Anaerocolumna chitinilytica: one gene and its partner. The protein of the gene in region 1 interacts with the protein of each later gene in a pairwise test. Links are inferred from orthologs where the notes say so. Each region holds a gene or a part of one and is shown in the gene's direction. Other genes may lie near its edges. The genes, in order: bsdcttw_RS16410 and sfsA.

What was found.
Region 2: the proteins of bsdcttw_RS16410 (region 1) and sfsA interact in binary tests that used the Escherichia coli proteins (3 or more experiments, as listed by UniProt). The link is inferred for Anaerocolumna chitinilytica from one-to-one orthologs.

The regions. Positions count from the first base shown.
Region 1 is NZ_AP023368.1:3,748,638-3,760,858, reverse strand. Bases 6,338-9,136 are described here. They hold bsdcttw_RS16410 (glutamate-5-semialdehyde dehydrogenase), read left to right. Parts: upstream 6,338-7,014; coding sequence 7,015-8,259; downstream 8,260-9,136. Other genes in these bases: miaB (tRNA (N6-isopentenyl adenosine(37)-C2)-methylthiotransferase MiaB), read left to right, coding at 8,914-9,136; bsdcttw_RS16405 (hypothetical protein), read left to right, coding at 8,289-8,795; bsdcttw_RS16415 (5-formyltetrahydrofolate cyclo-ligase), read left to right, coding at 6,364-6,933; bsdcttw_RS16420 (DUF896 domain-containing protein), read left to right, coding at 6,338-6,364. Also shown: leuS (leucine--tRNA ligase), read left to right, coding at 1-953; bsdcttw_RS16445 (response regulator), read left to right, coding at 1,095-1,457; bsdcttw_RS16440 (flavodoxin family protein), read right to left, coding at 1,595-2,074; bsdcttw_RS16435 (BaiN/RdsA family NAD(P)/FAD-dependent oxidoreductase), read left to right, coding at 2,302-3,504; bsdcttw_RS16430 (NAD(P)/FAD-dependent oxidoreductase), read left to right, coding at 3,522-5,141; proB (glutamate 5-kinase), read left to right, coding at 5,283-6,140; more of bsdcttw_RS16420, read left to right, coding at 6,155-6,337; more of miaB, read left to right, coding at 9,137-10,362; rny (ribonuclease Y), read left to right, coding at 10,589-12,103. UniProt on the Escherichia coli protein: Catalyzes the NADPH-dependent reduction of L-glutamate 5-phosphate into L-glutamate 5-semialdehyde and phosphate. The product spontaneously undergoes cyclization to form 1-pyrroline-5-carboxylate.
Region 2 is NZ_AP023368.1:4,858,776-4,871,016, reverse strand. The notes cover bases 3,130-5,948. They hold sfsA (DNA/RNA nuclease SfsA), read left to right. Parts: upstream 3,130-4,106; coding sequence 4,107-4,790; downstream 4,791-5,948. Other genes in these bases: bsdcttw_RS21195 (glycosyltransferase family 4 protein), read left to right, coding at 5,742-5,948; bsdcttw_RS21200 (bacteriohemerythrin), read left to right, coding at 5,293-5,685; bsdcttw_RS21205 (bacteriohemerythrin), read left to right, coding at 4,858-5,250; bsdcttw_RS21215 (hypothetical protein), read right to left, coding at 3,583-3,849; bsdcttw_RS21220 (hypothetical protein), read left to right, coding at 3,130-3,485. Outside these bases: bsdcttw_RS21235 (ABC transporter ATP-binding protein), read left to right, coding at 1-1,151; bsdcttw_RS21230 (Cof-type HAD-IIB family hydrolase), read left to right, coding at 1,194-1,979; bsdcttw_RS21225 (sigma-70 family RNA polymerase sigma factor), read left to right, coding at 2,092-2,607; more of bsdcttw_RS21220, read left to right, coding at 2,610-3,129; more of bsdcttw_RS21195, read left to right, coding at 5,949-6,956; thrS (threonine--tRNA ligase), read left to right, coding at 7,358-9,319; bsdcttw_RS21185 (deoxyribonuclease IV), read left to right, coding at 9,603-10,442; bsdcttw_RS21180 (peptide chain release factor 3), read left to right, coding at 10,580-12,169. UniProt on the Escherichia coli protein: Binds to DNA non-specifically. Could be a regulatory factor involved in maltose metabolism.

The DNA.
Region 1 (12,221 bases):
CTGCTCACAGAGAGACGGATACCATGCCTCAGTGGGCTGGATCTTCCTGGTACTTCCTGCGCTATATCGATCCGCATAATACAGAAGCCTTTGCCTCAAAGGAAGCTTTGGATTACTGGCTGCCGGTAGATTGGTATAACGGTGGTATGGAGCATACGACGCTGCATCTTCTTTACTCCAGGTTCTGGCATAAGGTTCTTTATGATTTGGGTTATGTCAGTGAGCCGGAGCCTTACAGGAAGAGAACCTCTCATGGTATGATTCTTGGTGAGAACGGTGAAAAGATGTCCAAATCCAGAGGAAATGTAATTAATCCGGATGATATCGTAGATGAATTCGGTGCAGATACTTTACGTACTTATGAGATGTTTATCGGAGCTTTTGAGTTAAGCGCAGCATGGTCCAATGACGGTGTAAAGGGCTGCAGACGTTTCCTTGAAAGGGTATGGAAGCTTCAGGATATACTCACAGAAGAAAGCGGTTATTCCAAGGAATTGGAAGTTAAGATGCATCAGACCATAAAGAAGGTCAGCCTTGACTTTGAAGGACTCAAATTCAATACTGCTATAGCTGCATTAATGTCTTTAATTAATGATTTTAATAAACAGGGCAAGGTTACCAGGGATGAGTACAGAACGTTCCTGATATTGTTAAATCCGGTAGCACCTCATATGACAGAAGAGCTTTGGAGTAAAGCGGGCTTTAAAGGCAGACTTTATGAAGTTTCCTGGCCGGTATGGGAAGAAGAGAAGACAACTTCGAATCAGGTTGAGATAGCAGTGCAGGTCAATGGTAAGTTGAAAGCAACTATATTGATTGGCAGAGGGGAAGAGCAGGATTCCGTAAAAGATAAAGTAATGAATTCGGATGCCGTTAAGCAATTCCTGGAAGAAAAAACTATTGTAAAAGAGATTTATGTGAAAGATAAAATCTACAATATTGTAGTACGTTAGCAAAAATACGAAGCACTTTTGCTTTCTATATTAGGCGGATTCGCAGAAAAAATTGCGAGATACAGGAATGCTGGTATATAAAACAGTATTTATGGGGAGAATGCCTGTGAGCTTAAATTGGGCAATACTGTAGGAGGTCACATGAAGAATGTTTTAATTGCTGACGATGCCATTTTTATGAGAAAAGTACTGGGAGATATACTTAGAAGGAACGGTTATGAAGTCGTAGGAGAAGCATCCAATGGCAGAGAAGCTGTGGAGCAATATCTCCTGGTTAAGCCTGAGTTTGTGACTATGGACGTTACAATGCCTGGTATGGACGGACTGGAAGCCCTTAAGGTTATTAAGAATATAGATAAGAACTGTAAAGTTTTAATGGTTTCGGCTATGGGACAGGAAGCCGTAATAATGGATTGTATCCGAGCCGGAGCCAAGGGATTTATAGTGAAGCCGTTCAGTGAAGGCGATGTTTTAGAACAGGTAAAGAAGCTTAATTTTCTCTGATTAAAATTTATTATAAAAATTTTAGATCAAATGATGTGGTATAAATAGTTAAATATAAAAGGCTTAAGAAAACATAATTGTCTTCTTAAGCCTTATTCTTAGCATAATTGGTATTGAATAAATGAATAGAGATTATATTAGGTGATTTCATGCAGCCAGTGCTTTAACTGAGCCTTGATTTTTTCGCGTTCTTCTTTACCGGGGTCTGTAAATGTTATAGTGCCAATAATTTGATTGTCGTTTAGCTGAGATTTTAATTTTTCGAAGCATTTCTCAGCGCCGCCTCCGGCATGACAAGCAAAGAGAGCTATTTTCTTGCCCCTTATGGATACCTTTTCAAGGAAGGATGCAATAGGTGGTGTATAGGAACTTGCCCATATAGGAGTGCCAATGAATATTGTATCATATTCGTCTATGTCAGGAAATTCATTCGTAAGGGTTGGTTTCTCATGAAATAAAACGCTTTTACCGCCCCAGAGAAACTTGGTAAAACCTCCCTTGGGTATTTCCTTGTCCGGCTTTAACTCTATGCATTCAGAATCTAATTCCTCTGCAAGGATATCTGCAATGATTTTTGTGTTTCCTTCAAGCGAATAGAAAACAATTAATGTTTTCATCATTTGCTCCTTTCTAAGCATTTAGAGTATATGGCATAGGTCATAGTGCCTACTTGTATCTTAAAGCAAATCGAAATGTTTGTCAAGTTTATGTTAATTTGTGGAAGGAGCGGAGACAGCAGTATAACAAACCACATTGTTGGAGTGCAGGATATATGCTATAATATTTAAAGTGACTGATAATTCCTATAGGATTTAACATAAAGAGAATTTAGGAGGATTGCCATATGAGCGGAATATATGTTATTGGAGGCGGTGCATCCGGACTTTTTGCCGCTATATGGGCGGCAAGACGGAATAGAAAAGTAACGGTGCTTGAACACAAGGATAAACCGGGAAAGAAGATTCTTGCGACAGGTAACGGTAAGTGTAATTATACGAATCTTGTACAGGAGGGAGATTGCTACAGAAGTGATAATCCTGCCTTTGCACCGGAAGTGCTAATGAATTTCGATGTGAAGAAGACGATAGATTTCTTTCAGGAGATCGGTATTTATCCACATGAGCGAAATGGGTATCTATATCCAAACTCAGGACAGGCTTCTTCTGTCCTTGAAGTACTGTTATTGGAGGCAGAGCGCCTGCATGTGAAGATAGAATGCGGGATTCATGTGAATAGTATAAATCGAAATCTTACGATATTTACGGATAAGGGGCAGTTTCAGGCAGATAAAGTACTTTTGGCAGGAGGAGGTATGGCAAATCCGGCACTTGGTTCTGACGGAAGCAGCTTTCAGCTGGCAGGTGCTCTGGGACATCGAATTATTAGACCTTTACCGGCATTGGTTCAACTAAGAGCGAAAGAGAAATATTTTAAAACTCTCTCAGGAGTGCGGACGGAAGCGGAGGTTAGTCTCTATACCGGAAGCCGGTTTGTTGCAAAGGAAAAAGGAGAGATACTTTTTGCTGATTATGGAATATCAGGTATTCCGGTGATGCAGGTAAGCCGTTATGCTGCAAAGGCTTTGAGTGAAGGAAGGGAAGCAATTCTGGTTCTTGATTTCTTTCCGGCTCTTTCAAAAGAGGAAATAAAAAATATATTGGCAGGCAGATTAAACAGAAATCCGAAAGAAACAATCGAAGAGGCATTTATCGGGTTTATGAACAAAAAATTGGCGTATGCTGCCTTGCGGGAGACAAAAATAGATGTAAGTCTTACTCTGGCGCAATTAAAAGAAGAGCAGTTGGAGAAGATTGCCTTAAGACTCAAAGAATGGAAAATCTTCATTACAGAAACCAATCCCTTTGAGCAAGCCCAAGTGACTGCGGGAGGGGTTGATACCTTGCAGATAAATCCGTCAACCATGGAATCAAAACTGGTAAAGGGACTTTTTTTTGCAGGAGAAATCGTAGATGTGGATGGTACCTGCGGAGGATATAACCTTCAATGGGCTTGGTCCAGCGGTTTTGTAGCCGGTAATCACATATAAAAGAAAAGAGGTAATTTGTGTTACAGATATCCCAGTTAAAACTCAAATTGGAACAGTCAGAGAAAGAATTATATAAACTGGCTGCGAAGACCCTGAAAATAAAGGAAGAAGAAATAAAAAAACTTATAATTACAAAGAAATCCGTTGATGCCAGAAAAGAAGAGGTCTGTTATGTGTATCAAATAGAAGTTATGGTAGACGATGAGGAGAAAAAGGCAGCTAGATTAAAGAATGTGAATGTAACGATTGCAAAGAGGAATGCTTATCAATTTAAACCGACAGGAGATGAAAACCTTGAGAAGAGGCCGATTATAGCCGGTTTTGGCCCGGCAGGCCTGTTTTGCGGACTTTTGCTTGCACGCCATGGCTACCGTCCTATTATCATAGAACGTGGAGAAGCAGTTGAAAAAAGAGTAGTCAGTGTAGAAGAATTTTGGAAAAACGGTAAGTTAAATACCAGGTCCAATGTACAGTTTGGAGAAGGCGGTGCAGGTACCTTTTCAGACGGTAAATTAAATACCATGATAAAGGACCAGTTCGGCAGAAACCATTTTGTTTTACAGGTTTTAGCAGAACATGGTGCACCGGAGGAAATACTGTATCTGAATAAGCCCCATATCGGAACAGATAAGTTAAGGGAGGTAGTAAAAGCAATCAGACAAGAGATCATATCTCTTGGCGGAGAGGTTCGCTTTCAAACCTGCCTGACAGATATTCTGATGAAAGAAGGACGGGTTACCGGAATTGAACTGGAGCATAAGGAAGTCCTTGAGTGCAGTGTCTTAGTATTAGCCCTTGGACACAGTGCCAGAGATACCTTTAAACTACTGCATGAAAAAGGAATGAATCTTACACCAAAGTCTTTTGCCATCGGCCTTCGTATGGAACATCCCCAAGAGTTAATAAGCAGGAATCAATATGGAAGCCGCTATGATAAACTCCCTCCTGCCGATTATAAATTAACTCATAATGCTGTAAATGGGAGAGGAATATATTCCTTTTGCATGTGTCCGGGCGGATTTGTAGTCAATGCCTCCTCTGAGGAAGGTCATACAGCTGTTAATGGAATGAGCAATCATGGGAGAAACGAAAAGAATGCCAACAGTGCTTTGATTGTTACAGTAACACCGGAGGATTATTTTAAGGAGACCGGTATGAACAATTATCCTCTCGCAGGAGTTGAATTTCAAAGAATATGGGAAGCAAAAGCCTATGAGAGGGGGAAAGGAGCAGTGCCTGTCCAGCTCTATGGAGATTTTAAAAACAATAGAGTCAGTAACGGCTTTGGTGCCATAACCCCCAATCTAAAGGGCAGCTACAGTCTATCTAATTTAAGAGAATGTCTGCCGGATTATGTTTCGGCTGCATTAATAGATGGTATAGAGAATTTTGAGCGGAAAATCAAGGGATTTTCAAGAGAAGAGATGATCTTATCCGGTGTGGAAACGAGAACCTCCTCCCCTATCCGTATGGAGAGAGATGACGGCTATGAAGCCAATATTGCAGGAATATATCCCTGCGGTGAAGGAGCCGGTTACGCAGGTGGAATTACCTCTGCCGCAGTGGACGGAATTAAGGTATTTGAAGCGATTGCCTCAAAATATAAGTATCCAATATTTACAGAAAATCTGAAATAAGTTAGAATAGATGTAATTTTACTGCAATCTATAAGATTGCATAAGCTGAAAGATAGCAAAAGCTGAAAAATTACAGAAGCTGAAACGTTGTATAATCTGAAAGATTATATATGCCCCTAATAGCGCAGAGAGGAAGATTGGATGTCAGGAAGAGAATTGTTAAAGGATAAGAAGCGTATTGTTATAAAAATAGGTTCATCCTCTTTAACTCATCAGGAGACCGGAAGGATTAACCTTACAAAGATGGAAAAATTAGTTCGTATACTAACGGATTTAAGGAATCAGGGAAAGGATGTAATATTAGTATCATCAGGTGCAATTGCAGTTGGAAAGGAAACTCTTGGCATCAGAAACCGTCCTTCAAAGAAGGCTGTCAAGCAAGCCTGTGCCGCGGTAGGTCAGGCAAGATTAATGATGGTGTACCAGAAGTTATTTGCAGAATATAATCAGGTACCCGCACAGATACTAATGACTAAGTATACAATGATTAATGACATCAGCAGGGAGAATGCCCAAAATACTTTTCATGAACTCTTTGATATGGGTGTAATTCCTATTGTTAATGAAAACGATACGGTTACTACAGATGAGATTGAATTTGGTGACAACGATACCCTGTCAGCAATTGTAACCGCACTTATTCATGCAGATTTACTGATCCTGCTTTCTGATATTGACGGCCTATATACGGATGATCCAAGACAGAATGAGAATGCGGAATTCATAGATTGTGTGGAACATATAGATGAACGACTGAACAGTATGGCAAAAGATTCCTCTTCTCTTGTGGGTACGGGAGGAATGGCAACGAAGATCAGTGCTGCGAAGATAGCCACAGCCTCCGGTGCAGATATGATAATTGCCAATGGAGAAGAGGTTGGTATTATCCAGTCAATAATGGCCGGAGATAAAAAAGGAACCTTCTTTTTAGCACAAAAAGATGAGAATTTTAAACTGCTTGATTATATCAGTACGAAACAATACTCGAACAAAGCATAATAAAAGGAGCATACATGGAAGAATCAAGGTTAGCAAGAATCAATCAATTATATAAAAAATCCCAGGAGGAAGGCCTGACAGAAGAAGAAAAAGCGGAACAGGCAGAACTTCGAAGTGAATATATACAGTCTGTTAGAAATAATTTAAGAGGAACACTTAACAATATATCCTTATTAAACCCGGATGGAACAGTGACTGAGCTTTCAAAAAAGGAAAAAAACTAATGACAAAAGATGAAATAAGGCAGGAAATAAAACAGCAGAAAGAAAGGCTGACAAAGGAACAGATTACAGCTAAGAGTGAAATTATAGTGCATCAATTTACTACGTTAGCTGAATACTGTAATTGCAGTCAGATTATCCTTTATGCTGCCTTTAACCAGGAAGTGAATACTCTGCCTTTAATCAATCAGGCTTTAAGAGATGGTAAGAAAGTAGCTTTACCGAAAGTAATGGGTAAGGAGATTGAATTCTTTTATATAACAGCTTTTTCTGAGACTGCTGTAAGCACCATGGGAATACCGGAACCGGATCCCCTGAAAAAAATTGAGCTATTAGCAGACAGTACCAATCTAATACTGGTACCCGGTCTAGCATTTGACCGCAAGGGGAATCGAATCGGTTATGGTAAAAGTTATTATGATGCCTATTTTACTGCTAATTCCGGTAAGGCGAAGTTTTTAAAAATAGCTTTGGCATATGACTTTCAAGTATATGATAATATTCCGGCTGAAAGTCATGATGTGAAGATAGATTGGCTAATTACTGAAAACTGTTCAGAGAAATTAGTTTGAAAAATGGATTATCATGCGTTGGGGTAGGGGTACTTTAATAATTGCTTTAAGGGCACTTGAATAGAAGGAAAGGGTGATTACATGGAACTACTGGAGATTGGGCAAAGAGCTAAAAAGGCAGCAGCTGTTTTGAACACTCTGAGTCAGGAAAGAAAAATTAAAGGATTACAAGTTGCTTCTTACGCGTTGAAAAATCACAAGGATGAGATTCTGCTGGCGAATCAGGAGGATGTAAAAAAGGCGAAAGCAAATGGTATGTCGGAAGCTTTAGTTGACAGACTTACCTTAAATGCGGCAAGAATTGATGCCATGGCAGAGGGACTTCTGGAGATTTCATCTTTGGAAGATCCGATAGGAGAAGTTATCTCAATGAAGGAAAGGCCGAACGGACTGGTAATCGGGCAAAAAAGGGTTCCAATAGGTGTCATCGGTATTATTTATGAATCCAGGCCTAATGTTACGGCAGATGCCTTTGGTTTATGTTTTAAGACCAGCAATGCGGTAATATTAAAAGGAGGCAGTGATGCTCTTAATTCTAACATTGCAATTGTAAAGATTATTAGGGAAGCATTAACCACCAGTGATATAACAGAGGATGCCATACAGTTAGTGGAAGACACCAGCAGGGAAACTGCCAAAGAACTGATGCGACTGAATAAATACATCAACCTGCTGATACCAAGAGGCGGTGCAGGCTTGATTAAAACAGTGGTGGAAAACAGTACAATTCCAGTGATTGAAACCGGAACCGGCAATTGTCATGTCTATGTGGACGAATCAGCTGATTTTGATATGGCACTGCGCATTATACATAATGCCAAAACCCAAAGACTTGGAGTATGTAATGCCTGTGAATCTCTTGTTGTACACAGCGGTGTTATGGATGCATTTTTACCATTATTATATAACATGTTAACGGATAATCATGTAGTAATCAGAGCAGATGAAAGAGCCAGAGCAGTTTGTTCTGGAATGGAAGCGGCTACGGAAGATGATTTCGGAAGAGAATACCTGGATCGTTTGATTTCCTTAAAAATTGTAGACTCCATAGAGGAAGCCATAGAACATATCAATAATTATAATACAGGACATTCCGAATCTATTATTACAAAGGATTATAATAATTCAATGAAATTTTTAAATGAAATTGATGCGGCAGCTGTGTATGTCAATGTATCCACCCGTTTTACAGATGGAGGCGAATTCGGATTTGGGGCTGAAATCGGTATAAGTACCCAAAAACTGCATGCCAGAGGCCCTATGGGACTTCTCGCACTAACTTCAACTAAATACATTATTTTCGGAAACGGTCAGATTAGGCCTTAACTAGTAGAGAATGACATAATGAGTGAAATGTGAAAGTGAGATTGATGAGAAGGCTTGAAAGACTGTTGAAGAAATGCAGGAAATTGAAAGAACCGGGAGCAGGGACTGCTCAAGAGTATAATGATAACCTCAGGCAATTAGGTTATCAATTGTTAGAACTATATATTAAAGGAAAAATTAGTATCGAAGATGATATTATTCAGATAGCGGCGGAGGCTGACCAGCTAAATATCAGCGGTTTTATTAAAGAAGCGGGAAAATATTTCTCGTATAAAAAGAATAATGGAGAAAATGCAAAGTTTTCAGAAGCCATTGCTTCCTGTTTGATGGATTTTTACAATATTGTCGTAGAGTCTGATAATGGGTACCATGTGAGTTATTATTACTATAGAGGAGATAATAAGCCCCAGGGGGTACCTGGGGCTTTGTCGGATTTAATACTAAAATTATTCGGAATATGTTATGAATATGAAATCGATATTGAAACAGTTATGACAGAGAAATACGAGCTGTGTAAGAAAAATTATTTAAATTAAGGGGTGAGTGGTTTACCACATGACATTATACTCTAAGTGTTGTAATTTAGGCTTGTATAAGCTATAATTTTAGGTTGTGGCACCTAAAAATAAGTATTTTGAAAGTAGAGAATAGAAAATGAGCAGTTTACTTATGAATCTTGATGAGATAGATTTGGAGGGCAAGGAACCTCTTACAGAACCTGAGCGTCAGTATTATTTTATGGCAAAGTGCAGAAAGTGGGTAAGACACAAGGAAAAGGAACTAAACAGAGCCTTAACCTTTTCAGTAGTTACTTTTGGCTGCCAGATGAATGCGAAGGATTCAGAAAAACTTGCCGGTATTCTTGAGAAGATCGGGTATGTACAGGTAGAAGGAGAAGAAGTGGATTTTGTGGTCTATAACACCTGTACAGTAAGGGAGAACGCCAATACCAGAGTATATGGAAGATTGGGTTATCTTAACGGTCTGAAAAGAAAAAATCCTAACATGATGATTGCACTCTGCGGCTGTATGATGCAGGAAGATGCGGTAGTGGATAAAATTAAGAAAAGCTATCGTTTTGTAGATATGATATTTGGTACCCACAATATCTTTAAACTGGCAGAGCTTATGGATACCAGACTACACTCAAAAACCATGATAATTGATATTTGGAAGGATACAAATCTGATTGTAGAGGATCTTCCCAGTGAGCGAAAATATTCTTTTAAAGCAGGCGTTAATATAATGTACGGCTGCAATAATTTCTGCAGTTACTGCATCGTGCCTTATGTACGAGGAAGAGAAAGAAGCAGAAATCCTGAAGATATCATAAAGGAAGTCAGGGAATTAGTAGCAGACGGTGTAATTGAGATTATGCTATTGGGTCAGAATGTGAATTCCTATGGTAAGAATCTGAAGGAACCCATAAGTTTTGCTGAACTTTTAGTGCAGCTGGAACAGATTGAGGGACTTAAGAGAATACGTTTTATGACCTCCCACCCGAAGGATTTATCGGATGAATTAATAGAAGTGATGAAGAATTCCAAGAAAATATGCAGACATCTGCACCTTCCGGTACAATCCGGAAGTACGGATATCTTAAAGAAAATGAATCGGAATTATACAAAGGAATCTTACCTTAAGGTAGCGGAGAAAATAAAGACTGCTATGCCGGACATTTCACTCACTACAGATATTATTGTGGGTTTTCCGGGTGAGACAGAAGAAGATTTCCTTGAAACACTTGATGTGGTAAAGAAAGTCCGTTATGACAGTGCCTACACCTTCCTTTATTCCAAACGTTCGGGAACACCTGCTTGTGTGATGGAAAATCAGGTGGAAGACCCAGTGGCAAAGGAGCGCTTTGACCGGCTTTTAAAAACTGTTCAGGAAATTGCAGGAGAACTGACCGGTAAATTGGAAGGCATGGTGGAGGAAGTTCTGGTAGAAGAGGTTAATACCCAGGATTCTTCCTTTTTAACAGGAAGGTTAAGCAATAATACGCTGGTTCATTTTAAAGGAAGTGATGAGCTCATCGGCAAGTTAGTTTCTGTTAAATTGTCACAATGCAAAGGATTCTATTATTTTGGAGAATTAATATAGGATTAATAGACTTTTTCCCCCTTGTTTGAATCGTGTAACTTTTTGTATTTCTTTTGATTATTTTCGTTGAAATATGACATAATGCATAAAAATTTAATGGGGATACTTGACATTGTCATGAAAACAGTATAAAATTTATATGTTGTATATTTGTACAATGAAAATTCAATAAGGAGGTGCTCCAGTGCAGGATATATTACCTATAATAGCAAGTATATTAGTTACCCTGCTCATCGCTGTTCCTCTTGTCTGGAAATTTGCTATTTCCTACCATGTTAAGGTTGTAGAAGCTAAGATTGGTTCTGCTGAGGAAAAAGCAAGGGAAATCATAGATGAAGCTTTAAAAACAGCTGAAACTAAGAAAAGAGAAGCCTTACTTGAAGCAAAGGAAGAGTCTTTAAAGACTAAGAATGAGTTAGAGAAGGAAACCAAGGAAAGACGAGCAGAAGTTCAACGATATGAGAAAAGGGTTCTGTCAAAGGAAGAAACCTTAGACAGAAAGATCGAAGCACTTGAGAAGAAAGAATCCAGACTTTCTGCAAAAGAAGCTGAGCTTGATAAAATCAAGGTAGAAGCAGAAGCACTACATGCACAGCAGCTGCAGGAACTGGAGAAAATTTCAGGACTTACCTCCGAACAAGCGAAAGAATATCTTTTAAAAACAGTTGAAGACGAAGTAAAACATGAAACTGCAATGTTAGTTAAGGAACTTGAAAGCAAAGCAAAAGAAGAAGCAGACAAAAAGGCAAAGGACTATGTTGTTACCGCTATTCAGAAATGCGCAGCAGATCATGTTGCGGAAACTACTATATCCGTTGTACAGCTTCCGAATGACGAGATGAAAGGAAGGATAATAGGAAGGGAAGGAAGAAATATCCGTACCTTAGAAACCCTTACAGGAGTAGATCTAATTATAGATGATACCCCAGAGGCTGTTATTTTATCCGGCTTCGATCCTATCAGAAGAGAAGTGGCAAGAATTGCCCTTGAAAAGCTGATTGTAGATGGAAGAATTCATCCTGCCAGAATTGAAGAGATGGTGGAAAAGGCTCAAAAGGAAGTTGAAGTCATGATTCGTGAAGAAGGTGAAGCGGCAACTCTAGAAGTTGGTGTTCATGGAATTCATCCAGAACTTGTCAGACTTCTCGGTAAGATGAAGTTCCGTACAAGTTATGGACAAAATGCTTTAAAACATTCGATTGAAGTAGCTCAGTTATCCGGATTACTTGCCGGAGAGATAGGCGTAGATATCAGAATGGCAAAGAGAGCCGGATTACTGCATGATATTGGTAAATCTGTTGACCATGAGATGGAAGGCTCACATATTCAAATTGGTGTTGATTTATGCAGAAAGTATAAGGAATCAGCGATTGTTATTAATGCAGTGGAATCACATCATGGTGATGTTGAACCCGAATCCTTAATCGCTTGTATTGTACAGGCTGCGGACACCATTTCAGCTGCGAGACCAGGTGCTAGAAGAGAAACATTAGAAACATACACAAACAGATTGAAACAATTAGAAGATATCTCCAATAGCTTTAAGGGAGTAGATAAGTCATTCGCAATACAAGCAGGCAGAGAAGTTCGTATTATGGTAGTGCCGGAACAGATTTCCGATGCAGACATGATATTACTTGCCCGCGATGTATCTAAACAGATTGAATCTGAACTGGAATATCCGGGTCAGATTAAAGTAAATGTAATCAGGGAATCAAGGGTTACAGATTACGCAAAATAATAAGAATTATAGATGGCCGAAATTCCGGTAAAAGGAATTTCGCCATCTTTTTTTAATGGAAAATAATTTAATGAGTTAAACTGATGAAGCCAGTATGAGGGACGGACGATGACCGGAA
Region 2 (12,241 bases), 1.1 Mb from region 1 along the record:
AGATAGAAGATAACCTGTCGGGTATCCGTGTGGTAAAATCCTTTGCCAATGAAAAACGTGAAATTGACAAGTTCCACGACGGAAACAGGAGGTTTGTTGAAAGTAAAAGAGACAGTTATTGGCAGATGGCAACTTTTCATTCCGGTCTTGGAATGTGCACTACCTTTATCAATATCGCTGTAATTGTGGGAGGAGCGGTCTTCATTGCAAAAGATATTATTGCCCTATCCGACCTTCTGACTTTCCTGCTCTATATTAATAATATAATTGAACCGGTAAGAAAACTTATTAACTTTACTGAGCAGTTCCAGAACGGCATTACGGGTTTTGACAGGTTCATGGAGATTATGGATATACAGCCGGATATTGTGGATAAGAAAGATGCCATTGGCCTAAAGGATGTAAAAGGGGATATAGAATTTAAAAATGTATCCTTCCGTTATAATGAAACAAAATCAGAGGTATTTAAAAACATTGATTTAAAGGTGAATGCCGGTGAGTATGTAGCACTGGTTGGACCTTCCGGAGCAGGAAAGACCACCCTTTGCAGCCTTATTCCAAGGTTCTATGAGGTGGCGGAAGGAGAAATCCTGCTGGATGGAAAAGATATTAGAGATATCAAACTTCGGTCCCTGCGTAAAAATATTGGTATTGTACAGCAGGAGGTCTATCTGTTTGCCGGTAATGTAATGGATAATATTCGTTACGGTAACCTGGAAGCAACGGATGAAGAAATCATTGAAGCTGCGAAAAATGCCAATGCTCATGAGTTTATTATGGAACTGCCGGATGGTTACAATACTTATATTGGACAGAGAGGTGTTAAATTGTCCGGCGGTCAGAAACAGCGTATCAGCATTGCCAGAGTATTTCTTAAGAACCCTCCGGTGCTTATCTTTGATGAAGCAACTTCGGCTCTGGACAACGAAAGTGAGAAGATTGTACAGGAGTCCTTAGAAAAGCTTGCAAAGAACAGAACCACCTTTGTAATAGCTCACAGGCTTTCTACTATTCGAAATGCGGGTAATATTATAGTTCTTACAGAAGAAGGAATTGCAGAACGCGGCACTCATGCACAGTTGTTAGAACAAGACGGTGTATATGCCGGACTTTATCGATTAACGCAGAATGCGGCGCAGATATTAGGATAATGACAGCCAGGAGTTGAAGATAATGACAAGGAGAAAGACAAAATGAATCAGAAGATAATATTTTTTGATATAGACGGTACTCTCCATGATTCGGAATTAGGGGTTACAGAGCTTACGAAACAGGCAATAAAAGAACTGCTTAAGAACGGTCATATTCCCGTAATCTGTACAGGAAGAGCCAGAATCATGGTCCCTGATTATCTGATGGAGATGGGTTTCTCCGGAATCGTAGCTGGAGCCGGTACTTTTGTGGAGTATCAGGGAAATGTAATCCACAATAAAGTGATGGGGCCAAAAGAGGGAGATGAGATTATTGCAACCCTCAAAGAATGTGGTATACGATATATCCTTGAAGGACCGGAAAATATCTATATCGAAGCTGAGGATACCTCGGAAGAGTATCAGCATATTATTGAATTTTCGAAAAGATATACCAAGGGTGGTTTGAAAGCCATAAGTAACGGCAATTATATCATAAATAAACTTACTTGCTTTCCAAACGCTGACAGTCGCTTAGATTTAGTTGCAGGCAGACTGGGCGATAAATTTCATATGATCCACCATATAGACGGTAATTTTGAAATGACACCAAAAGGTTATGACAAATCAACGGGAATACAGATACTCCTAGAGAATTTAAAGCTTAAGAAAGAAGATACCTATGCTTTTGGAGACAGCACCAACGATATGGAGATGCTATCCTATGTCCAATACGGGATTGCTATGGGAAATAGTTATCCCCAAGTACTAGAGGCTGCTAAATACAAGACATTATCCATCAGAGAAGATGGGATTTACCACGGACTAAAAAGTTTTGGATTAATATAAATAAATCGGGGAACTATAATACGATTTATTTCGTCTAATCTGTGATAGTATACGAAGACTGTCTGGATTGGGCAGAGAAATTCTATCATCGTATATTAGGGGGATACTTAAAATGTACCAGGAAAACCAAGAGGTTTACGATATCGAAGCCTTGATGAGAAAATATGGTAACGATGTTTTGCGGACCGCATACATGTATGTAAAGGATGATCATCTGGCAGAAGATATTTTTCAGGAGGTATTCATAAAAGTAAACCAAAAGCTTCACACCTTCCAGGGGGAAAGCAGTATAAAGACCTGGATTATACGCATAACCATCAATGCCTGCAAAGACTATCTAAAAAGTGCCTGGAATCAGAAAGTAACAGGATTCACGGAGGTACATGAAAATACCCTGGCAGGAAAAGATGAGTATACTGCCGTAGAGCAGGAAGATGAAAATCGAATGGTTAGAGAGGCAGTGACAAAGCTGCCGCAGAAATATAAGGATGTACTATTGTGTGTGTATTTTCAGGACATGACGGTTACGGAAACAGCCAGGCTTTTAGGAATTGCGGAAGGGACGGCAAAAAGCCGGCTCTCCAGAGCAAAAGAGAAGTTAAAGCTTAGCCTTGAAGGGAGGATATGACAATGGAAAAAAATATAACTGGCACAAATCCTTCACCTGACAGGGATGATATGGAATTAAAGAGACGTTTGGATGCAGCTTTTGAACTGGATACTCTTACGGTATCAGAAGATTTGATCCAAAGAACACTTCTAAAGATAAAAGAAATGGATAATACGGTAACAGAACTACAAGAAGCTACACAAAAGCACAGAAGAAGATATCCTGCAAGACGATTTGTAGGTGCTGCAGCAGCAGTACTTTTACTGGTAACGGCAGTATGGGCATATCAGAATAATCTGAACTTAGATAAGCGGGATACCGGAACTGCTCTCAATGAAAAGATGAATTTAAATATGCAGGAAGTCCCGAATCCAGAGTCTTCTCTTGCCAGTGATTCCGCTGCACAGGATAAAAAAGAAGCGAAGGTTGCAGCAGCTGATGAAAGCAGCAATGCAGGGGGTAGTGATACCGCCAATGACACCAGCAAAAGCATAACCTTTAGCGCCGCCGCGGCAGATACCGAACAGAGCCTGCTTGGGACGAAAGCATTAACTCTTACACAAAGCTATGCTATTAATGCAGAAGACATTAAGTCCTTTACCGCAGAAAACTCTGACAACGGAAAAGTAATAGAAAAGAGCACAGACAGTGTTTCAAAGCTCTACGCATTAATCGATAATTATACTTCAACCATTTCTGATACCCAAGCTACCGGCAATGTCGATTACCGTTTTGTGATAACTGATAAGGCTGGAAAGACCATTACCTTTGAATTTTATGAAGATAACTTTATAAGTGTAACCGATAAGCGGTCACAGGAGGGTATACTTACTACGTATACCATTGATAACGGGGATGGGCTGCTGAAGGATATTGGAAACTTCCTGAAGGAATAAGATAAAACGTAAAGATAAGAAGTTATAAAAGTAAATTATGTAAGTGAAATAAAAAAGAAAAGGAATTAACCTAAGTTTAAATTCCTTTTCTTTTTTTTTATTTTTCTGTTGCAGTTTCTTCTTTTTCTGGTTCGGTGCTTTCGGATTCCCCGGAAGTAATATTGATTGAGACATATTCTCTGGTCTCTTTTTTATCAGCGGCAGGTTCATCATCCTGGAGTTCGAAGTCCTCGAAATCATCTTCAAAATCATCGAAGTCATCTGCGGAATCCTTATTTAGAACATTTTTGTAAAGATAATAAGCACCACAGGCCAATGTAGCGATGGAGACAGTACCGAATAAAAATTTACCGAATTTCTTCATATTGACATACTTCCTTTCATTTAACAGTATATGCATAATCTTATAAAATTTATACACATAGTGAGAGAAATCTGACATTTTCAATCACCATTATAAGCCATGTTCGTATAAAAGAAAAGTAAAATTTGCTAATTAAAATAGATATTGCCGAGAAATTACAGAAATGCTATAATAAAGAACGCAAAGTGTGAATTATTGGAATACCGTATTTCATTAGTATTATGGTAATTTGAGATATATGGGAAATTGAGGTGGCAATGAAATATAGAAATATCAAAGAAGGAATTTTTGTTTCACGTCCCAATCGTTTTATTGCGTTTGTGATTGTCGATGGTATTACACAAAAGTGCCATGTTAAAAATACAGGGCGATGTAAAGAACTTTTGGTTCCGGGCGTTACAGTTTATCTGGAGGAAGCTCTTAATCAGAACCGTAGCACCAGATACTCTCTGATAGCTGTACAAAAAGGAGCACATCTCATAAATATGGATTCCCAGGCACCCAATAAAGTAGTTCACGAGTGGCTGTTAGAAGGAAATCTGTCTGAAGAGTATGCAAGAATAAAGCCAGAGCAGGTATATGGGAATTCCAGATTTGATTTTTATATGGAATCACATGAAAGAAAAGCATATATGGAAGTAAAAGGAGTAACGTTGGAAGAAGAAGGAAGTGTTTTTTTTCCTGATGCTCCAACGGAAAGAGGCGTTAAACATATTCATGAACTATGTAAATGTTTAAAGGATGGGTATGATGCTTACATAATGTTTGTTATACAGATGGAGAATGTAAAGTGCTTTAAGCCAAATGACAGAACTCACAAAGAATTCGGAGATGCATTAAGAGAAGCTGAAAAGCAAGGCGTTAAGATAATGGCTATGAATTGTATGGTCACAGCTGACAGTTTGAAATTAAAAGAATCCGTTCCGGTAATCCTTAATTGATTTGAAAATGACATCGAAGGGAAAGCCCTAGTAAAGCAGAATACTAAAGAGAAAAGGAGAGCATGATATGTATGAGATGAAACCGGAGTATTACATTGGCATTGAAGCAATCGATAATCAGCATACAGAATTGTTCCGTATAGCTGATGAGGCTTATGAATTGTTAAGACAGGAATTCGTAGCAGATAAGTTTGATAACATTGTTGCAATCATTGTACAGTTAAAAGAATATGCCATACAGCATTTCTCTGACGAAGAAGCTTATATGGTAAGCATCGGACATAAAAAATTCTTGTCCCATAAGATGGAACATGAAGATTTTCTGGAAAAAGTAAATAATATAGATTTTGACAGTATGGATCATAATCAGACAGAAACATTAGTAGATATTATGGCATTTCTAAGTGACTGGCTGGTGCATCATATACTTGAAAAAGATAAATTGATTGGAACACTGTAGATTTTGTCACTGTATGTATGGTTTATTTAGGGAGGTACGGATATGTATGAGATGAAGCCTGAATATTATATTGGAGTAGATACAATAGATAATGAACATGCAGAGTTATTCCGCATTGCAAATGATGCTTACGAACTAGTAAAAAATGATTTTGTACCGGATAAATTTGATGATATTGTAGCGATTATTCTTAAGCTAAAAGAATATACCAAGCAGCATTTTGCAGACGAAGAAGCTTACATGTTAAGCATCGGTTATAAAAGATATCTTTCTCAAAAAGCTGCTCATGACGAATTTATTGAAAAAATCAACGGTATTGACTTTGAAAGCATAGATCATAATCAAACAAAAGTACTGTTAGACATTCTGGATTTCCTGAATGACTGGCTGGTTCATCACATAGTGGAGAAAGATAAATTGATCGGAACCTTGTAAGGGTTCAAGTAGTTCACCCCTTTAGAGGGAACTTAGTAAAAAGGAGAGTGGCACGTGTGAACATTGGATTATTTACAGAAACTTATTACCCTGAAATCAATGGGGTTGCCAACTCAGTATATATATTAAAAAAAGAACTGGAAGCGTTAGGACACACGGTCTATGTATTTACAACTACGACGCCCGGAGCTCCGGAATATGAGTACAATGTTTTTCGTGTACCAAGCCTTCCTTTTATTCTGATAACTGAAAGGCGTATCGGAATGTTCTATCAGCCGAAATTGGCCGGAACGATTAAGAAACTGAATCTGGATATCATTCATACCCATACAGAGTTTTCGTTAGGGATATTCGGGCGTATTATGGCAAAGGAACTTAGAATTCCGATGATCCACACATATCATACGATATATGAAGATTATACCCATTATCTGACTCATATAAAGCCTCTTGATGGCAGAGCGAAAGCATTTGTAAGAATCTTTACAAAAGTATGCTGCAATACAGTGGCACATGTTATTGTACCAACGGAAAAGGTGAAGGAACTGCTTCAGAAGTACTCCGTACACCGGGACATTACGGTTATACCCACCGGCGTGGATTTGAAGAAATTTGATCCTGCCCTTTACAGCAAAGAGGATATTAACCGCATTAAAGAAGAGTATGGTATTAAGAAAGACGAAAAAGTTATTCTTTATTTAGGCAGGGTTTCCAGAGAGAAGAACATTGTAGAAATCATGAATGCCATGAGCACATACATGAAAGAAAGAAAAAATGTAAAGTTTTTGATAGTAGGAAGCGGTCCGGAGATGGAAGAACTAAGGAACAGATCGAAAGTACTGAAATTAGAGGATAAGATAATTTTTGCAGGCTCGAAACCTTGGGATCAGATAGGGCTTTATTATCAATTAGGAGATGTGTTTGTAAGTGCTTCTAATAGTGAAACACAGGGGTTGACATATATTGAAGCTATGGCAGCAGGGCTTCCTGTGGTAGCAAAAGAAGATGATTGTTTAAATGACATCTTAATAACCGGTGTGAATGGTTATAAGTTCAACAGGGAAGAAGAAGTCATAAGCGGACTGGATAAAGTGCTCTTTACTGACACGGATACACCTTATGGGGAGAATGCCAGAAAGCTTATGCAAAAATTCTCTACGGAAGCCTTCGGAAAGAGTGTGGAAGCCGTGTATATGGAAGTATTGGATTGCAAGATTCATTCCGAGCAGACGGATTCGCCAGAGAACAAAAAAATCAATTATCTGTTTTAATTTTAACCTCTGAGCGCCTAAAAATTCCACTTGACAAAATAGTCTGGAATGCTATAATGAGGTTTATCAAAAAGAAATTATTTAGAAAAAACAGTGAAGAGACGAGTAAAATGTGAAATGATACAGAGAAGGATATGATATGCTGAGAATATCCTACCAGGAAACATTTGAAGACTACCTCGGAGTGGCTCCAATCCAGCCCGGCCGATACCGTTATCAATCAAATGAAGTGGGAATTTTTTAATCCAATGAGGGTGGAACCGCGAGATATATGCTCGTCCCTTTCGTACTGTATAAAGCAGTCGAAAGTGATGAGCTTTTTTGATGCTTTTATACACAACATTCCGTTGTTCACTTTTTCAAATAAGTATGCGCTAAAGCGCATCACAGGGAGGGTTAATATGAAGATTACATTAAAAGATGGTTCAGTAAAAGATTACGAAGGCCAGATGGCAATCATAGACATTGCAAAGGATATTAGCGAAGGTCTGGCAAGAGTAGCCTGTGCCGCAGAGCTTGACGGCAAGGTAGTAGACCTTAGAACAGTAGTAGACAAAGACAGCCACTTAAGTATCCTGACCTTTGAGGATGAAGGCGGCAAGGCAGCCTACAGACATACTACTTCCCATGTACTGGCAGAAGCAGTAAAGCGTCTTTATCCCAATGCGAAACTTGCAATTGGACCGTCCATTGATACCGGATTTTATTATGACTTTGATGTAGAGCCTTTTGACAGAGCAGCACTTGATGCACTGGAGAAGGAAATGAAGAAAATAATCAAGGAAGGTGCAGAGATTAAACGCTTTACACTTCCAAGAGAAGAAGCAATACGTTTCATGGAAGAAAAGGGAGAGCCCTATAAGGTTGAATTAATAAACGATTTGCCGGAAGGTGAAGAACTTTCCTTTTATAGCCAGGGAGAATTTACGGACCTTTGTGCCGGACCTCATTTAATGAGCACCAAGGGGATTAAAGCAATTAAGTTGATTTCTTCCTCAGGAGCTTATTGGAGAGGTTCAGAGAAAAACAAGATGTTAACCCGTGTATACGGAACTGCTTATTCTAAGAATGCTGATTTAGATGCGTATCTGGAGCATCTGGAAGATGTTAAGAGACGTGATCATAATAAGCTTGGCCGTGAGATGGAACTTTTCACCACAGTTGACGTAATCGGACAGGGACTTCCTCTTATCATGCCAAATGGTGTAAAGATAATGCAGACACTGCAAAGATGGATTGAGGACGAAGAAGAGAAGAGGGGTTATGTAAGAACAAAGACTCCTTTTATGGCAAAGAGTGATTTATACAAGATATCCGGACACTGGGATCACTATAAAGAAGGCATGTTTGTATTAGGCGATGAAGAAAAAGATAAAGAAGTATATGCGCTTCGTCCTATGACCTGCCCTTTCCAATACTATGTATATAAATCTGCACAGAGATCTTATCGTGACCTTCCTCTGCGTTATGGTGAAACTTCTACGTTATTCCGTAATGAGGATTCCGGTGAAATGCACGGACTTACTCGTGTCCGCCAGTTTACTATTTCCGAAGGGCATTTAATAGTAAGACCGGACCAGATGGATGAAGAATTCAAAGGCTGTCTTGATCTTGCCAGATATTGCTTAAAGACGCTTGGTTTAGAGGAAGATGTAACTTACCGTCTCTCCAAATGGGATCCCAATAATAAAGAGAAATATATTGGAACGGAAGCAATATGGGAAGAGACTCAGGGCAGAATCCGCAAGGTATTAACGGAGTTAGAGATTCCTTTTACCGAAGCAGAAGGTGAAGCTGCCTTCTATGGCCCTAAGGTTGATATTCAGGCAAAGAATGTATATGGTAAAGAAGATACCATGATCACCATACAATGGGATGCCATCATCGCAGAGCAGTTTGATATGTACTATATTGATCAGAACGGTGAGAAGAAACGCCCGTATATTATTCACAGAACCAGCTTGGGATGCTATGAGAGAACCCTTGCCTGGCTGATTGAAAAGTATGCAGGACAATTCCCTACCTGGTTGTGCTCCGAACAGGTAAGAGTGCTTCCGATCTCTGAGAAATATCATGACTATGCTAAAAAAGTAGAAGCAGAGTTAAAAGAGAACGGAGTACGCAGCAGTGTGGATGAACGTGCAGAAAAAATCGGTTATAAGATTCGTGAGGCCAGACTTGACCGCGTTCCTTATCTGTTAGTTGTCGGTCAGAAGGAAGAAGAAGAAGGTCTTGTATCCGTAAGAAGCCGTTACCTTGGAGATGAAGGACAGAAGAAACTGGATACTTTTGTAAATGATATCTGCAAAGAAATCAGAACCAAAGAAATCAGAAAGATTGAAGTAGCAGAGCAGCAGGCGTAAAGGTAAAACTATCATTGCCTGATATGCTTCCAATATAGCAGAAAAGGAAGCTTCATATTCCACTTTAACAACAGGTAAAGATTGTTTCTAATCTTTACTGGTTGTAAAAAGAGGGGATGTGAAGCTTCTTCTGATATAATTGGTGAAAATCGTATTGTGCCGGTTATAAATCAAAATGTCTAGAGCTTAATAAAAATGCAGATACTTTAGTGGATGAGACAAATTAAACCAATAAAAAGCTCAGAAAACAGGAATAAAAATTTAATAGAAGGCAGATAAGAGAATGTTAAAAATAGGAGCACATTTATCAGTAGCAAAAGGTTATGAAAGAATGGGAAAAGATGCCCTTTACATAGGAGCAAATACCCTGCAGTTTTTCGCACGTAATCCAAGAGGTTCTAAAGCAAAGGCAGCAGACTACAATGATATGTCTAAATTCAAGGAGCTGATGAGAGAAAATCATTTTGCGGAAATTATGGCACATGCACCCTATACCTTAAATGCCTGCTCTCCGGACAGTAATCTTAGAGCGTTAGCAGCTAGAATGTTTGCAGAAGACCTTTTAAGAATGGAGTATTTCCCTGGCAGTTTCTACAATTTCCACCCCGGAAGCCGTTCAAACCAGGAAGAAGGGGTAGCGGTTGACCAGATTGCAGAGATGTTAAATCAAGTGTTATTTGAGGAGATGCATACCACGGTACTGCTTGAAACCATGGCCGGAAAAGGGACTGAGATGGGGCGGCGTTTTGAAGAGATACAGGCGGTAATTAAGAAAGTACGCTTAAAAGATAAACTTGGAGTCTGTATGGATGCCTGTCATTTATGGAATGCCGGTTATGATGTGGTTGGAAAACTTGATAAAACCCTGGAGGAATTTGATAAGGTAATAGGTCTGCAGAGATTAAAAGCCTTCCATCTTAATGACAGTCTGGATGGACTGGGACTTCATAAAGACAGACATGCGGGCATTGGTATGGGAAATATGGGAGCTGAGGCAACAAAAGGAATTATAAACCACCCTGCGTTAAAGGAGCTGGTATTTATATTAGAAACCCCTAAGGACCTAGACGGACATCGGGAAGAAATTGATTTCCTGAAAAGAGCTTATAAGTGGCAGGAATAGCCTTTATCATGTTTCATCTGAATAATCACCTTGACAAGGAATCGAAATGTATTATATGATTAAATAGTTTTGAGATAGTATAAAAATTGGAAATCAATTTTCGCATAGATATGTGCTGGAATGCTGGAGGAAATATTTTGGAAGACTACACCAAGGAAATAAATAAAAGACGAACCTTTGCTATAATATCCCACCCCGATGCGGGTAAAACCACTCTGACAGAAAAACTTCTGTTATACGGAGGAGCTATTAATCTTGCCGGGTCTGTGAAGGGAAAGAAAACAGACCGACATGCAGTATCCGATTGGATGGAAATAGAGAAGCAGCGTGGTATCTCTGTAACCTCATCGGTTATGCAGTTTAACTATGGAGATTATTGTATTAATATATTGGATACTCCGGGACATCAGGACTTCTCGGAGGATACTTATCGTACCCTGATGGCAGCAGATTCCGCGGTCATGGTAATTGATGCTTCAAAGGGTGTTGAGAATCAGACAAAGAAGCTATTTAAAGTATGTGTTATGAGAGGAATTCCTATCTTTACTTTCATTAATAAGATGGACCGTGAAGCCAAGGATACCTTTGAGTTGCTGGATGATATCGAAACCGTGCTTGGAATTAAGACTTGTCCCGTTAACTGGCCTATCGGTTCCGGTAAGAACTTTAAAGGTGTTTATGACAGAGAGACCAAGCATATCCTGCGTTTTTTTGCTGCAAACAGCGGACAAAAGGAAGTAGATACCATAGAAGTGAATTTAGGAGATGAAAGTCTCGATTCCCTTATCGGAAAAGAAAACCACAATATTTTAAATGATGAAATTGAACTTTTAGAAGGTGCCGGAAGCGAATTTAATATAGAGGAAGTAAGGCAGGGAAGATTAACACCTGTTTTCTTTGGTTCAGCCTTGACGAACTTTGGTGTGCAGACATTTTTGGAACATTTCTTGAATATGACCACTACCCCTCTTTCCAGAAAATCAACGGAAGGAAATATTGACCCTGTAGAAAATGATTTTTCAGCTTTTGTATTTAAGATTCAGGCTAATATGAATAAAGCCCATAGAGACAGAATTGCCTTTATGAGAATCTGCTCCGGCAAGTTTGAAGCCGGTATGGAAGTAAATCATGTACAGGGTGGCAAGAAGATTAGATTATCCCAGCCTCAGCAGTTAATGGCCCAGGAGAGAAAGATAATTGAAGAAGCCTATGCAGGGGATATTATCGGTGTATTCGACCCGGGTATCTTCTCTATTGGTGACACCCTTTGCCTATCAGATAAGAAGTTCCAATATGAAGGAATTCCTACCTTCTCCCCGGAGCATTTTGCAAAGGTTAGACAGGTGGATACCATGAAGAGAAAGCAGTTCCTAAAAGGTGTTACCCAGATCGCTCAGGAAGGAGCTATTCAGATCTTCCAGGAGTATAATACCGGAATGGAAGAAATCATTGTGGGAGTTGTTGGTGTACTTCAGTTTGATGTATTAAAATTCCGCTTGGAATCCGAGTATGGAGTTGAGATTCGTCTGGAACCCCTGGCTTACGAGTATATCCGCTGGATTGAGAACAAGGGATTGGATGCCAGTAAATTAAATGTAACCTCCGATACCAAGAAGGTTAAGGATTTAAAAGGAAATCCGCTGCTTCTTTTTGTACACAACTGGAGTATTCAGACTGTGCTTGACCGTAACAAAGAGCTGAGGCTCTCTGAATTCGGCAGAGAATAAGAATAGCAGGAAGAACAATCATGAAGGACAAATAACATCTATCTCAATATATTAGAATTATTTGCAGGATTA